DNA from 3 places in the Bradyrhizobium sp. SHOUNA76 genome. Region 2 is predicted to be linked to each of the others. Evidence: predicted binding sites of a transcription regulator. Region 2 holds the regulator's gene; each other region holds the start of a gene.
What was found. Region 2 encodes LexA, which represses DNA repair genes until DNA is damaged. Its sites were predicted from a motif close to TGTTCNNNNTGTGTTCNG; they were not measured.
Positions count from the first base shown of each region.

Region 1: the regulator LexA is predicted to act here: its motif matches at 2,679-2,696, upstream of MOV74_RS27865 (PA0069 family radical SAM protein).
Region 3: the regulator LexA is predicted to act here: its motif matches at 1,828-1,845, upstream of MOV74_RS12445 (ribonuclease T2).

Region 1 is NZ_JALBHA010000372.1:702-5,790, reverse strand. It holds gene MOV74_RS27875 (ribonuclease HII) at 73-927, opposite strand; gene MOV74_RS27870 (VOC family protein) at 1,001-1,456, opposite strand; gene MOV74_RS27865 (PA0069 family radical SAM protein) at 1,479-2,657, opposite strand; gene MOV74_RS27860 (phosphoketolase) at 2,869-5,089, shown strand, end outside.
Region 2 is NZ_JALBHA010000380.1:222-5,310, forward strand. It holds partial or broken gene MOV74_RS28150 (alpha-hydroxy acid oxidase) at 1-597, shown strand, start outside; gene MOV74_RS28155 (HAD family phosphatase) at 637-1,260, shown strand; gene MOV74_RS28160 (hypothetical protein) at 1,428-1,634, shown strand; gene glp (gephyrin-like molybdotransferase Glp) at 1,855-3,066, shown strand; gene lexA (transcriptional repressor LexA) at 3,243-3,944, shown strand; gene MOV74_RS28175 (hypothetical protein) at 4,345-4,779, shown strand; gene MOV74_RS28180 (GAF domain-containing protein) at 5,001-5,089, shown strand, end outside.
Region 3 is NZ_JALBHA010000081.1:5,868-10,956, reverse strand. It holds gene MOV74_RS12450 (23S rRNA (adenine(2030)-N(6))-methyltransferase RlmJ) at 61-921, opposite strand; gene MOV74_RS12445 (ribonuclease T2) at 1,077-1,781, opposite strand; gene MOV74_RS12440 (hypothetical protein) at 1,896-2,357, opposite strand; gene MOV74_RS12435 (hypothetical protein) at 2,542-2,835, shown strand; gene MOV74_RS12430 (DUF3617 family protein) at 2,880-3,410, shown strand; gene MOV74_RS12425 (ATP-binding protein) at 3,531-4,919, opposite strand; gene MOV74_RS12420 (response regulator) at 4,938-5,089, opposite strand, start outside.

The DNA.
Region 1 (5,089 bases), on a different contig from region 2:
TGCCGTGGGTAAGGCGTGGATGGCCGGGTCAAGCCCAGCGATGACGATACTAAGGGTCAGCAGCGCTAAGCCTTAAAGATTTGCCGACGCGTCGACTTCCACGTTGGCTTCCACCTGCACCTCGGTGACGGAGAACAGGTCCTGCACCGGCTCGACCGTCCAGGGCATATGCTTGACGCGGGCGGCGACGACGGGAGCGAAGAAGCTGCGGTGATGGACGGTGGGACCGAGGCGGTCAAGCGCGTCGAGGTGCTCGGGAACGGCGTAGCCCTTGTGCTGCTCGAAACCATAGCCGGGGCAGTCCTGCGCCAGCGCGCACATCAGGCGGTCACGCGTCACCTTGGCGACGATCGAGGCCGCGGCGATCGACAGGACGATGCCGTCGCCGCCGATCACGGCCTCGCAGTCGCAAGACGTGTCGAGCCGATCGCGGCCGTCGACGAACACATGGCGGGGCGAGTCGGGCAGCGCGACCACGGCGCGCTTCAGTGCCCACAGCGAGGCACGCAGGATGTTGTCGCGGTCGATCCGGGAGCGCGAGGCGACGGCGACCGAGACCTGCGCAGTGGCGCAGATCTTGTCGAACAGCCTTTCCCTCTCCTCGGCCGTCAGGCGCTTGGAATCGTCGATGCCGCGCGGAATGCGGTCGGGATCGAGAATCACGGCGGCTGCGACCACGGGTCCGGCGAGCGGCCCGCGGCCCGCCTCGTCGCAGCCCGCAACCGGCCAGACACCTCGCTTGATCAGCGCGCGCTCGCGACGGAAGCTCGGCGGCGCGAGCGCGATGATGCCTTTCCTGCCGGCCGGGACCTTCATGGCCGGCGCCTTGGCCCCCTTCGAAGGCGCTGCCTTCCTGGCGGCGTCCTGCTTTGGCGCGTCTTTGGCCGGCTTCTTGGCCGACGTCTTGGCGGACTTGTCCCGAATCATGGCCGGGATCGTGCGCAAGCGGCCCGGCCTGCGCAACCGGGAACCCGGGACAATTCCCGTTATTCAGGTTGGCCTACTCCGCCAGATGCACCCGCCGGTCCTCGCCGACATCGATGCCGGGCGCGACCACGACCTCCCAGGGATGGCCGTCGGGGTCAGCGAAATAGCCGGAATAACCGCCGTAATCGGTCTCGTGCGTGGCCTTCACCAGCTTCGCCCCCTTGCCGAGGGCGAAGGCCATCACCGCATCGACCTCGTCCCGTGTCCGACAGTTCCAGGCGATCGTCATGCCGCGAAAGGCCGTCGGCCTCGGATGGTCCGGCAACGCGGCATCCGCCGCGAGCCGCCCCCACGGAAACAGCGCGAGCACCGGACCGCCGGTATCGTAGAACGCGACGGCCTCTCCGGTCGCCTTCAGCCGGCGCGAGAAGCCGAGCGCATCGTAAAAGGCGATGCTGGCGCGGATGTCACTCACACCGAGCGTGATGACGGTGAGCCGTGGCAACGGGGCCTGGAGTTGCTTGCTCATGCGACGCCTCTTCCACTCCCGGTCAGAACAGGCTGAGCTGATCGCCGTTCCGCTTCGGCCGCGCAAAGTGATCCGTCGTCAGCTTTGAGCGCCGCTTGTTGAGGCCTAGCCTGTCGCAGGCAATCTCGAAGCGGCGGCCGATGGTCCAGGCCATCGGTCCCGTGCCCTTCATCCGCTCGCCCCATTTCGCATCGTAGTCACGCCCGCCGCGCATGTCGCGGATCAAGGTGAAGACGTGGCGATAGCGGTCCGGATAGTTCGCCATCAGCCATTCGCGGAAGAGATCACGCACCTCCAGCGGCAGCCGCAGCAGCACATAGGAGGCTTCCTTGACGCCGGCATGGGCGGCGGCATCGAGAATGCGCTCGATCTCGGAATCGTTCAGCGCGGGGATCACGGGCGCGACCATCACGGTGGTCGGAATGCCGGCGTCCGAGAGCTGCTTCAGCGCCTCCAGTCGCTTCGGCGGCGTCGAGGCCCGCGGCTCCATGGAGCGCGCCAGTTTTGGATCGAGCGAGGTGACCGAGATCGCGACCTTGGCGAGATTGCGCTTTGCCATGCGCGCGAGAATGTCGATGTCGCGCACCACCAGCGCGGATTTGGTGACGATGCCGACAGGATGACCGGCGCGTTCCAACACCTCGAGGATGCCGCGCATGATCTTCCGCTCGCGCTCGATCGGCTGATAGGGATCGGTGTTGGTGCCGATCGCGATCATCCGCGGCTCATAGCCGGTCGCGGCGAGCTCCTTCTCGAGCAGCGCGGGCGCCTCAGGTTTCACAAACAGCTTCGATTCGAAATCAAGCCCCGGCGACAGGCCGAGATAGGCATGAGTCGGCCGGGCAAAGCAGTAGACACAGCCGTGCTCGCAACCGCGATAGGGATTGATCGAGCGGTCGAAGCCGATATCGGGTGAGTCGTTGCGGGTGATCACCTTGCGCGAGGTATCGACCCCCACACTGGTCTTGAACGGCGGCAGCTCTTCCAGGCTCTGCCAGCCGTCGTCGAACGCGACGCGCGCCTCGGCCTCAAAGCGGCCGCTTGCATTCGACTGCGCACCCCGCCCTCTCCGGCGCGCGCGGTCGATGGCGACGCCGAGCTCTGGAAAATCGGCGGGAAAATCAGAGTCCGCACCCGCCGGCTCGGAGGGCGCCGTGACCGGCGGGTGCTTGAGAGCATGAGAGGATGCTGCTGGACTCATGAAGCCAAGATAGCACGCCAAAGGAACAAATCAAGAACGCAAACGAAAAACTGAAAAACAACCCCATGCAAAGGTGCCGCCCAAATTTCGGGCGTGGTCCTTTTGACCTCACGCAACACGCCCGTCATGGCGATTTCGTTTGATGCCGGTCAGGGATCAATCGCCGCGGAACAATGTTGGTGACGATCGCCGGGTGAAGGTCAGCAGGAACATGACAAAGCAACAACAATCGGCCTCAGCGAGCAGCGACCTCGATCTCCTTGACCGCTACTGGCGCGCCGCGAACTACCTCTCCGTCGGGCAAATTTACCTGCTGGACAATCCCCTGCTGCGCGAGCCCTTGCGCCCCGAGCACATCAAGCCGCGTTTGCTCGGCCATTGGGGCACGACGCCAGGCCTGAACTTCATCTACGCCCACCTCAACCGCGTCATTCGCGCGCTTGATGTCAGCGTGCTCTATGTCTGCGGCCCCGGCCATGGCGGGCCGGGCATGGTCGCCAACACCTATCTGGAAGGCAGCTACAGCGAGATCTATCCCGACATCGCGCGTGATGGGGACGGAATGCGCAAGCTTTTCAGGCAGTTCTCCTTCCCCGGCGGCATTCCGAGCCACGCGGCGCCGGAAACGCCGGGCTCTATCCACGAAGGCGGCGAGCTCGGCTACGCGCTGGTGCATGCCTATGGCGCGGCGCTGGACAATCCTGATTTGATCGTTGCCTGCGTGGTCGGCGACGGCGAAGCCGAAACCGGTCCGCTCGCTGCGTCCTGGCACTCCAACAAATTCCTGAACCCCGCCCATGACGGCGCGGTGCTGCCGATCCTGCATCTCAACGGCTACAAGATCGCCAATCCGACCGTGCTCGGGCGAATGCCCGACAGCGAGATCCGCGATCTCTTCCGCGGGTTCGGTCACGAGCCGCTGTTCGTCGAAGGCGACGATCCCAAATTGATGCACCAGGCCATGGCGGACGCACTCGACGTCGCGCTCGCCAGCATTCGCTCGATCCAGCAGCATGCAAGGGACGGCCGCAAGGCACTCGAACGGCCGCGCTGGCCGATGATCGTGCTGCGCAGCCCGAAGGGTTGGACCGGTCCGAAAGAGGTCGACGGCAAGAAGGTCGAGGGCTTTTGGCGCGCGCATCAGGTCCCCGTCGCAGGCTGCCGTGAAAATCCGGCACATCTCAAAGTGCTCGAAGATTGGATGCGCAGCTACGAGCCGGAAAAACTGTTCGACGCGAGCGGTGCCCTCATCCCCGAGCTTCACGCGCTCGCGCCCGAAGGCCTCCGCCGCATGGGCGCCAATCCGCATGCCAATGGCGGCCTCCTGAAGAAAGAGCTGAAGCTACCGGACTTCCGCAACTTCGCGATCGAAGTGCCGCAGCCCGGCGGCGTGATGGCCGAAGCGACGCGCGAGCTCGGCAAATTTCTGCGCGATGTCATCCGCCTCAACGCGAAGGAACGCAACTTCCGCATCATGGGCCCGGACGAGACCGCGTCAAACCGTCTGGACGCGGTGTTCGAGGAGACTGAACGCGTCTGGATGGAGCCGATCGAACCTTACGACGTGCACCTCGCGCAGGACGGTCGCGTGATGGAGGTGCTGAGCGAGCATCTCTGCCAGGGCTGGCTCGAGGGCTATCTGCTCACCGGCAGGCACGGCTTCTTCTCGTGTTACGAGGCCTTCATCCACATCGTCGATTCCATGTTCAACCAGCATGCCAAATGGCTGAAGGTCACGCGCGAGCTGCCGTGGCGGCGGCCGATCGCCTCGCTCAATTACCTCTTGACCTCGCATGTCTGGCGTCAGGACCATAACGGCTTCAGCCATCAGGACCCCGGCTTCGTCGATCTCGTCGCCAACAAGAAGGCCGATATCGTCCGCATCTACTTCCCGCCTGATGCCAACACGCTGCTGTGGATCGCCGACCATTGCCTGCGCACCTACAATCGCATCAACGTGATCGTCGCCGGCAAGCAGCCGGCGCCGCAATGGCTGTCGATGCAGGAAGCGGCCACGCATTGCGATGCCGGCATCGGCATCTGGACCTGGGCGGGGACGGAAGATGCAGGCCGGGAACCCGACGTGGTCATGGCCTGCGCCGGCGACGTGCCGACGCTGGAGACGCTCGCCGCCGTCGACCTGCTGCGAAAGGCGCTGCCGGACTTGAAGATCCGTGTCGTCAACGTCGTCGACCTGATGACCCTGCAGCCGAAGGATCAGCATCCGCACGGCCTGTCCGACCGCAACTTCGACAGCCTGTTCACATCGGACAAGCCTGTCATCTTCGCCTATCACGGCTATCCGTACCTGATCCACCGGCTGACCTATAACCGCACCAACCATGCCGGCATGCATGTGCGCGGTTTTGCCGAGGAAGGCACCACGACGACGCCGTTCGACATGGTCGTGCTCAACGAGCTCGACCGCTACC
Region 2 (5,089 bases):
CATTACAGCCGTCGCGAACGTGACATCGCCAAGCGCTACGTTCGCGAGAGCCGCCTGCGCGCCACCGGCGGCGACTTCCAGAAGGGCCTGGAGTGGCGGACGGTGAAGATGGTCAAGGACAAGTTCAAGATCCCGCTGATCCTGAAGGGCATCGCCACCGCCGAGGACGCCCTGATCGCGGTCGATCACGGCGTCGAATGGATCTACGTCTCCAACCATGGCGGACGCCAGCTCGACCATGGCCGCGGCGCCATGCATGTGCTGCCCGAGATCGTCGAGGCCGTGAAGGGTCGCGCCAAGATCATGGTCGACGGCGGCATCTGTCGCGGCACCGATATCGTCAAGGCGATCGCGGCAGGCGCAGACCTCGTCGGCATCGGCCGGCTGCAATGCTGGGCGCTGGCGGCGGCCGGCGAAGCCGGCATCACACGGATGCTGGAGCTCTTGGAAGACGAGGTGCTGCGCTGCCTCGGCCTCTTGGGCGCCACTTCATTTGCCGAAGTCGACAAATCCTGCCTGCATCCAGCGACCGCCACCAACGCGCCGAGCGTGTTCAGCGCGTTCCCGCTGTTCGACCACGAGCCTTATCGATACTGACTTGTCGCTTATTGCCGATACTGAAGTGAAAGGACGCAGGTGACATCGCTCTCTCCCGGCAGCGCCGATGCGCTTCTGTTCGATCTCGGGCGCGTGGTGCTCGACATCGACTTCTCCAAGGCGATCGCATGCTGGGCGGGACATGCCGGCTGCCAGCCCGAAGCCATTGTCGCGCGCTATGTGCGTGACGAGGCCTACCGGCTGCACGAGGTCGGCAAGATCAGCGACGAGGATTATTTCGCCTCGCTACGTGCTTCGCTCGGAATCGGCATTTCGGACGCGCAGTTCCTGGAGGGCTGGAACGCGATCTTCGCCGGCGAAATGCCGGATATCGCCGAGCTGTTGCCGCGCGCGGCGAAGCAGATGCCGCTCTACGCCTTCTCCAACACCAACCAGCCGCATGTCGACTATTTCTCGAAGGAATATGCCGATCTGCTCGGCCATTTCCGCAGACTGTATTTGTCTTCCAGCATCGGCCTGCGCAAACCGGATGCCGAGGCTTTCGACCATGTCGTCGCGGCGATCGGCGTGCCAGCGGAGCGCATCGTGTTCTTCGACGATCTCGCCGAGAACATCGAGGGAGCGCGGGCGCGCGGCCTGACCGCCGTGCATGTCACGTCGCCGCGCGATGTCGGGAACGCCTTGAAAGCCCTGGGAATCTGAGGCTAAGCGCTTGCCGCGCAAGCTCACCGCACGCCCGGTTCCCGGGACAAATCTGCGGAACTTGAGGAACCCAAAGCCTTTGTGCATTTTTGTACAGAGTTCCGGGAACGGAATACCCCCCTTCGGACTCATGAGTCGGTTGGGACTTCTACATCGGACGTATCGACGTGCTGGGCAAAACCTATCTCACCAAGCAAGCCTCTCTCCTGCTTGAATTCGCAAGAACCACCTCGGATTCTGACCTTTCCGCCAAGCTGATCAGCAAGGCCGCCGACCTGAAGTCTCAGGCCGACCCTCTGCCCGACAAGGATCAAGGTCCCAAAGCTCCCGACGTCGCACTGGACGACGGCTCGGGTCGACCGAGCGGAAGTTGACCGATGCTGGCCGTGGCATTCGTCCTTCTCGTGCTCGCCATGGCCATCCTCATCCCGGTCTGTCTCGCCTTCCGGATCATGCCGCGACGGACTTGAGCCGCCTCCTCCACTGCTGAGGCCACGCAGGATAAATCACCCTGCGTGCTGCTTTGCCTCGCGCCCGCACTCGGATAGAACTCTCGCCGGCCATTTACCGATGTGCCCAGCAGGAGTTTAGCCCGTGGCCCTGATGCCGGTTTCTGACGCGCTTGCCGCGGTGCTGGCGGGTGCAGAGCCACTGCCCGAAGAGAAGGCCTCCCTCGACGAGGCCTATCACCGCGTGCTTGCGCAAGACGTCGCGTCGCGACGCACGCAGCCGCCGCAAGCGATGTCGGCGATGGACGGCTATGCCGTACGCGCGGCCGATGCCGCAACGATCGATTCCCGCCTGACGGTCATCGGCGAGGTCGCAGCGGGCCGTCCTTTCGCAGGAACGATCGGTGCCGGCGAAGCCGTACGGATCTTCACCGGCGGCGTCATTCCCGACGGTGCGGACGCGGTCGTGATCCAGGAGGACACCGTCGCGGACGGCAGGTGCGTCACGATCCAGGAAGCCGCGATCGCCGGACGGCACATCCGCCCGGCAGGCGTCGACTTCCGCGAGGGCGACGTGCTCTTGCGCAAAGGAACCCGCCTGACAGAGCGCGACCTTGCGCTCGCAGCCGGAATGAATCACCCGCATCTCGCCGTCTGCCGCCGTCCGAAGGTCGCGATTCTCGCCACCGGCGACGAACTGGTGATGCCGGGCTCAACGCCCGGGCACGGCCAGATCGTCTATTCCAATGGCTACGCCCTGCACGCGCTCGCCCGCAGCGAGGGCGCTGATACCATCGACCTCGGCGTCGCCGCCGATACGCTTGCAGCCACCTCCGCCGGCATCCGCCGCGCCCGCGAGAGCGGTACCGACATCCTGATCACGACCGGCGGCGCGTCGGTCGGCGACCACGACCTGGTCCAGCAGGCGCTCCTGGACGAAGGCATCTCGATGGCGTTCTGGAAGATCGCGATTCGGCCCGGCAAGCCGATGATGCACGGACGGCTCGGCGCGATGCGCGTGATCGGTCTGCCCGGCAATCCCGTGTCCTCCTACGTGTGCGCCTTCCTGTTCATGGTGCCGCTGATTCGCGCGCTGTCCGGCCGTTCAGTGATTCATCATCGTCGCGAGCGCGCCGTGCTGGGCCGCGATCTCGGCGCCAACGACCAGCGCGAGGATTATCTGCGCGCGCGCCTGGAGCTGCGCGACGACGGCACGCTCGTTGCCGTTCCCGTCAGCCATCAGGACTCCTCTCTGCTTGCGAATCTTGCTGCAGCACAGGTACTTCTCGTGCGCCCACCGTTCGCGCCGAAGGCCGAGGCCGGCAGCCCTTGCGAGGTGCTGCGGCTCCCCGTCTGAACTGGGTGGCCACACGCATTCCGCGAGTTTCGGTCTGTTCACGGTAAATTAAGCAGTTGCGGAACATGTATCGAACATATAGTGTCCGTTCATGATTTGTTTCGAGCGTGCAGCGGCTTGTCGCTGAATTCATCGTCTCGGAATCGAACGACATCAACCGGGGGACTTTGGTCGAGATGTTAACGCGCAAACAATACGAGCTTCTGCGGTTCATCAGCGAACGCTTGAAGGAAAGCGGCGTGCCGCCCTCCTTCGACGAGATGAAGGATGCGCTCGACCTGCGCTCGAAGTCGGGCATCCACCGCCTGATCACCGCGCTCGAGGAGCGCGGCTTCATCCGCCGCCTGCCCAACCGCGCCCGTGCCATCGAAGTGATCAAGCTGCCGGAGCTTCAGGCTGCCGCCGGCAACCGACGCGGTTTCACGCCGAGCGTGATCGAGGGCAATCTCGGCAAGGTCCGCACGAGCTCCAGCCCGGCCGTGGACGAGGGCGAGCGGCCCGTTGCGGTGCCCGTGATGGGCCGCATCGCAGCCGGCACGCCGATCGAGGCGTTGCAGACCCGCAGCCACACCATCAGCGTGCCGCCCGACATGCTCGGCTCTGGCGAGCATTACGCCCTCGAGGTGCGCGGCGATTCCATGGTCGAGGCCGGTATCCTCGACGGCGACATGGCGCTGATCCAGCGCAACGAGAGCGCCGATACCGGTGACATCGTGGTGGCGCTGATCGACGACGAGGAGGCCACGCTCAAGCGCTTCCGCCGCCGCGGCGCCTCGATCGCACTCGAGCCCGCCAATGCCGCCTACGAGGTGCGCATCCTGCCGCCGAACCGCGTGAAGATTCAGGGCAAGCTGATCGGGCTTTACCGGAAGTACTGAGACCCTTCGGCGGTCATTCGATACCAATGATCCTGATTGGAGCGGATCTAATCCGCTCCTGCTGGGCAGTCTTCTGGCCTTGCGCAGATTGTCCGGCCCCTTTCCAGCGCGACGCCTCGGCGTGTCGCCGCCAGGCACTTATCACTTGGCGGTATCGAGGCCTCGAGCAGACAATGATACATCGGCGCTCGGGCGCTCGCGGGCCGCTGACGCTCGTCTTCGCCGAATGCATTGATGTGAGCTTTGTTCCTAGCGGATTCGAAAAGATAATTTGATCGCATCCCGCGGGCCAGCCGCAGATTTGCCCACAACCAAGCAGAGCTTTATGTGCTTCCACTCTGATAGAGGCTTGCGCCTCCGAGGGAGGCGCGGGTTGCTATCTTCGCATGAGGAGCACCCGATGTGTGACTACAGCCTACATGCCGTTGCATCGCGCCCCGCCGAAGTCGGCGAGACGATCGTGTCGACAACGTTCCGCGGCACCTCGACGCGTGGTTTTGCTTCTGCGGCCGATCCGACCGTGGCCGTCTGCCTGCTGCCGGGGACGGAGCTCGCCTTCGCCGACAACGTCCGTTACGACAATCGATGGATCTGGACGCGTACCGTCAATTCTCGCGTCGGCAAGTTCGGCAAGATTGATCCGCACATTCCCGATCGCCATCACGACGCGATCGAATTCCCGGATGGAAAATACGTGCTGGTGACGCAGCTCGTCGAAGGCCAGCACGCAACCGTGCTGCAACTGCCGGTGACCCAGCCCGTCAGCGAGCGCGAGCACAAGCCGCAGATCGTCGCCGACAACCGGCCGACGGTCACGCGCCTGCCGATCGGCTGACGCCACCCCGACCGACAACAGGTCGGGCCAGGATTGAAATGCCATCGCCGGCCGAGGCCGGCGAGCCCGGCGGGTTTGTGTCTTCACGAAAATCGATCGGCGAGCCCCGCCGCCGCACATCGTCGCCGCACGAAGTTTAAGCCGTCCTGCCTGAATTTTGAACGTCCGCTCCGCAGCCAAATGTCCGATGCTGTCGTGGCTTGAGGCGGCGGACACGCTCGATGAAGACCTTCATTCGCGTCGTTGAACTCTGGATACCTGACCGGACGCGCATGCGGCTGGAATTCGGCGGCGGCCTCTACGACGAAGG
Region 3 (5,089 bases), on a different contig from region 2:
ATACGGTTCTCAGCAGATTGACTACCGCTCCTGCATATTTTTCCCAAGAATGCCGGAGTGTTACGGCCTCGGGACCTCCAATCGGAATCTGGCAGCGCCGCCCTGGCCGAGCGGCATTTCCAGCTCGGGCAGGATCGTCTTGAGCTCGCCCTGCAGCGTATAGGGCGGATTGACGATCAGGAGCCCGGTCGAGGCGAGAGCCCCGCCATCGAGCTGGGGCGCGACGCTGAACTCGAGGCGCAGACATTTTCCCGGTGGTTTTGCTGCAGCTGCGAGCCGCGCCACCGTTTCGGCCAGCGTGTCGGTGGCACGCCGGTTCTTGGCCGGATACCAGATGACATAGATGCCGGTCGGCCATTTCGCGAAGGCCGTCGAGAAGGCTTCACCCAGCCGCTCGAACTCGTCCTTTGCTTCGAAAGGCGGATCAATCAGCACGACACCGCGCCGCTCCTTTGGCGGCACGAAGGCCGGCAGCGCCACCCAGCCGTCGAGGTCGACCACGCGGGCCTGTTCGTCGCGGCGCAGCACGCTGATCAGCGCTTTTCGCGCCTTCGGCTCGAGCTCGCAGGCGACGAGGCGGTCCTGAGGCCTGAGCAGGCCGCGCGCGATCAAGGGGGAGCCCGGATAGGCCTTGAGCTCACCCTTCGGATTGAAGGCGCGGACGATGTCGAGATATGGCTTGGCCAGCGCCGCGCTCTCGTTCGACAGGCGGGCCTGCATCAGCCGCGCGATGCCGGTCAGCCATTCGCCGCTCCGGCGCGCCTCGTCGCTGTCGAGATCGTAGAGGCCCGCGCCGGCATGGGTGTCGATGACGCGGAACGCCCCCGGCTTGTCCTGCAGATAGGTGATGATGCGCGCCAGCACGATGTGCTTGATGACATCGGTGAAGCTGCCGGCGTGAAAGGCGTGACGGTAATTCATGGCGAAGGTCTGCGGCTCACGGGAGAGAATGCGCAGCATCTTCTACTCGTCATGCCCGGGCTTGTCCCGGGCATCCACGTCCTTCGTGATGCGTTGTGAAACTCGGATGGCCGGGACAAGCGCTCCATGACGATGCGGGCGGCCAGTTTCGCGAACTAACCGCCTCTGATCGGCGGCATGGTGACCTGATCGCGGCGGCAGGCGCGGCGTTCGATCTCGTCGCAGGCGCGGAATTGCAGGTCCTTGCTGAGGCAGATGCGGACCTCGGAGAGCCGGGTCCGGTTGCAGGTGACGGAGACGGCGGTATTGCTCAGCCCCGGATTGGCCTTGATGAAGGCCTCCTCCACCTCCGCCGGCGCCACGGTCCTGGCCTGCGACAGATCGAGATATTCGGCTGGAATCTTGATCGCCGCGCGCGCTTTGCGGATCGTCTCGAAATAGCTGCGGCCTTCGAGGCCCGAGCAGGTGCCGTGCTTGTCCCATTCGTTGAAGATCAGGCCAGGCGCCGGCATCAAATCGAGCATCGAGGAGACGATGCTGCGGTTCAGTCGCGGCGCGGGACGCTGGCAATATTCGGGAAAGCCATTCTCATATTGCGGCCACAGCCCATGCACCACGAAGGCGTAGGGCCGTCCGCCGCACTGGATCTGGGAGCGGCCACCGCGCTCCGCGGCCTCCTCGCAGAACGAGGGCGACCACGACAGCGACAACACATAGAAGTCGAACTCGCCAGGCGCGTTCTGCCGCTTGTCCTGGGCCTTTGCGTCACTGGCGAACGAGGCCAGGCCCGCGGCAAGGATCAGGGAAAGGGCCAGCGAGATCACCAGGCGGGAGAACGAATGCAATCTGGAATGAAACATGGCAACGCCCCTCAACTAGACTGTGCACGGAAGCCTAGCAGGCAGCAAGAACATTTCAAGAACAAAATTCAGACGGCGGCCGCCGGCCGCCCCAATAGGTCCGAATCAGGGGCTCTAAGGCTTGGCGGCGCGGCAGGCCGGATTATAGGCCCAGTTGCGGTCGAGCCCGACCACGCACCATTCGACGCCGTTGCCGTAGCCGGCGAAGCCGCCATCCTCGATGATCGAGAAATGCACCTTGCGCACCTTGCCGTCATTGAGCATGGCCTCGCCGGTACAATAGCGGCGCGGAATGTTGTCGGACTGCCAGGGCCGGAACGCGGTCTCGCGAACGGCGGAAAAGCCAGTGATTTGCAGGGAGGAATTCCAGAACGAGCTTTCCTTTTCCCAGAACTGGGTGGCGATCGTCGGCAGCGCCCTGTCGCACTCGGCGACGGCGCCGTCATAGCGCGGCCCGCTCAGCCAGAAATTCAGCTCTAGCGGATTGGCAGCCCTGGCCTCACCGAGCGACAGCGCCCCGAACATGAGGCCGAGCACGGCGGCAAAGCGGAGCGATTTCAGGGAGGGGGCGCGCATGGGTAATCCAGACAGCTGAAGTCTTGCGAAGGTCGAACGGTGCCGCGAAGGGCGGGGGAGGTCAAGTGCAGCGCGGCAACACTTCGCCAGGAGTTGACCATAACCTCACTGCCGACGGGGCTTCAGTTCTTTTCACGGCGATCCCGGCACCGTAAACTGGCACCAACCAATTGGAGTGACGGGAATGCGAATCATTGCGGCCGCGGGCCTTCTTGCCCTGGGTATGATGGCGAGCCAGTCGGCGCGCGCCGACATTCTTCCGGTGCCGCCTTTCAAGGGCAACGACACCGGCGGCATCATCGCCTATTCCATGGCCATCCAAGTCGATGCGCGACAGGCCGCGGTCGATCACTGCGCGCGCTACGGCAAGGTGGTCAAATTCCTGGCGGTGCAGGCCTATGAGGGCGGCTACATCTCGTTCTCCTGCCGCTGGGTGCCTTATGGCGCCGCCGACCAGCCGATCCGCACGCTGTACTGAAGCGTTGTCGTAACGCCGCAATCTCTCAGCCGGGAGCCTCCACCATGACGCGCAAACTCGCTTTGCTCGGCTCGGCCGCTTGCCTCGTCGTGTCGGCAGCCAGCGCCAGCGCCGACGATTTGCCGGTGCGCAAGGCCGGCCTTTGGGAAATGAAGCTGGTCACATCAGGCTCGCCGGTGCCCGAGATGACCATGCAGCACTGCACCGACGAGACCGTCGACAAGGAGATGAGCAACAACGTCTCCCCGATGGCCAAGCAGATTTGCGCCAAGCAGGAGATCAAGAAGACAGCGACCGGCTATGTCAGCGATTCCGAGTGCAACGTCGCCGGCGTCACCACGACGTCGCACGCCGAGATATCAGGCGATTTCAACTCGGCCTACACGGTGAAGTCGTCCTCGCACGCGCAAGGCGGCGTCGCAGGCGCGGCCGGCCGCGATAGCACCATGACGCTGCAAGCCAAATGGCTCGGGGCCTGCAAGCCGGACCAGAAGCCCGGCGATATCGTGATGCCCGGCGGCTTCAAGATGAACGTGCGCGACATGGACAAGCTGAAGGCGCTGCTGCCGAAATAGGCGGGATCGTAGTCCGCAGCCCGGATGGAGCGTAGCGCAGTCCGGGGCTTTGCATCCGTTGCGAAGTTGCGAAGAATGAATCCCGGATTGCGCTGCGCTCCATCGGGGCTACGTCGTCAGCTATACCGGAATCCTCACGCTCGCCCTAAGTCCCCCCATCGGACTGTCGCCGAGGGTGATGTCGCCGCCGTGCGAGCGGGCGATGTCGCGGGCGATGGCGAGGCCAAGGCCCGTGCCGCCTTCGTCCTGGTTGCGGGCGTTGTCCAGCCGCAGGAACGGCTTGAACACTTCTTCGCGCAAATGCGCGGGAATGCCCGGCCCGTCATCGTCGATCGTGACGGTCAAATAACGGTGATCGCGCTGGCCGGTGATGGCGATGCTCTTGCCGTAGCGTGCCGCGTTGGTGACGAGGTTGGCGAGGCAGCGCTTGAACGAGGCCGGCTTCACTGTCACGACGGGCAGGCCGTGGAAGGCAACGGTCGCGGCATGACCGTGGCGTTCGGCGTCGCCGCGCAGCTCCTCGAGCGCCTGGGCCATGTCGGTCGGCTGCGACTGCTCACCGGAATCGCCGCGCGCAAACGCGAGGTAGTCCTCCAGCATCATCGACATCTCGTCGACGTCCTTGCGCATCCCCTCGAGTTCGGGGCTGTCGCCGATCAGCGCCAGCTCGAGCTTGAAGCGGGTCAGGATGGTGCGCAGATCGTGGCTGACGCCGGCGAGCATCGCCGTGCGCTGCTCCATCGTGCGCTCGATGCGCGACTTCATCTCGAGGAAGGCGACCGAGGCGCGTCGCACCTCGCGCGCGCCACGCGGCCTGAAGTTCGGCGCCTCGCGGCCCTTGCCGAAACTTTCGGCGGCATCCGCAAGCCGCAGGATCGGCCTGATCTGGTTGCGCAGGAACAGCACGGCGACGATCAGCAGGATCGACGAGGTGCCGACCATCCAGAACAGGAAAATCTCCGAGTTGGAGGCATAGGCGGCGCTGCGCTGCGCGAACACGCGCATCACGGCATCGTCGAGCTGGATGCGGATCTCGACCAGGTTTGAGCGGCCGACCGTGTCGATCCAGAACGAGCGCCCGATCTGGCGGCCGAGCTGCACCGACAGCGTCTGGTCGAGCAGCGAGAAGAACGGCTTCGGTCCCGGCGGCGGCATGTCGCCGGCGGGAAGGAAATCGACGACGAGGCCGAGGCGCTGCTGGGCGATGCGGCGGAGCTGGTCGCGGTCCCGGTCCTGCGGATAACCCTTGTAGACGTCGATCAGCGTAGCGATGTCCTGCACCACCGCGGCGGACAATCTGCGCGTCACCGTGTTCCAGTGCCGCTCCATGAACACGAAGGCGACGACCGATTGCAGCACCACCATCGGCACGATCATGATGAGGAGCGCGCGGGCGTAGAGGCCGGTCGGCATCCAGCCCTTGAACGCATTGCCCATCCAGCCATTGACGGCGGAGACGCGGCCGGCGGCGCTTCGGAGCAGCGTCAGGCCGGTATCGATCGTGCTCATCGGTCGCGCTTCACTGTGTTATGGCGAGGCCACCAGCCGGTAGCCGATGCCGCGCACCGCCTGAAGGAACAGCGGATTGGCGGGGTCGGTCTCGATCTTGCGCCGGAGGCGGTTGATCTGCACGTCGACGGCGCGTTCATTGACGCTGCCATTGCCGGTCAGCGCGCTGC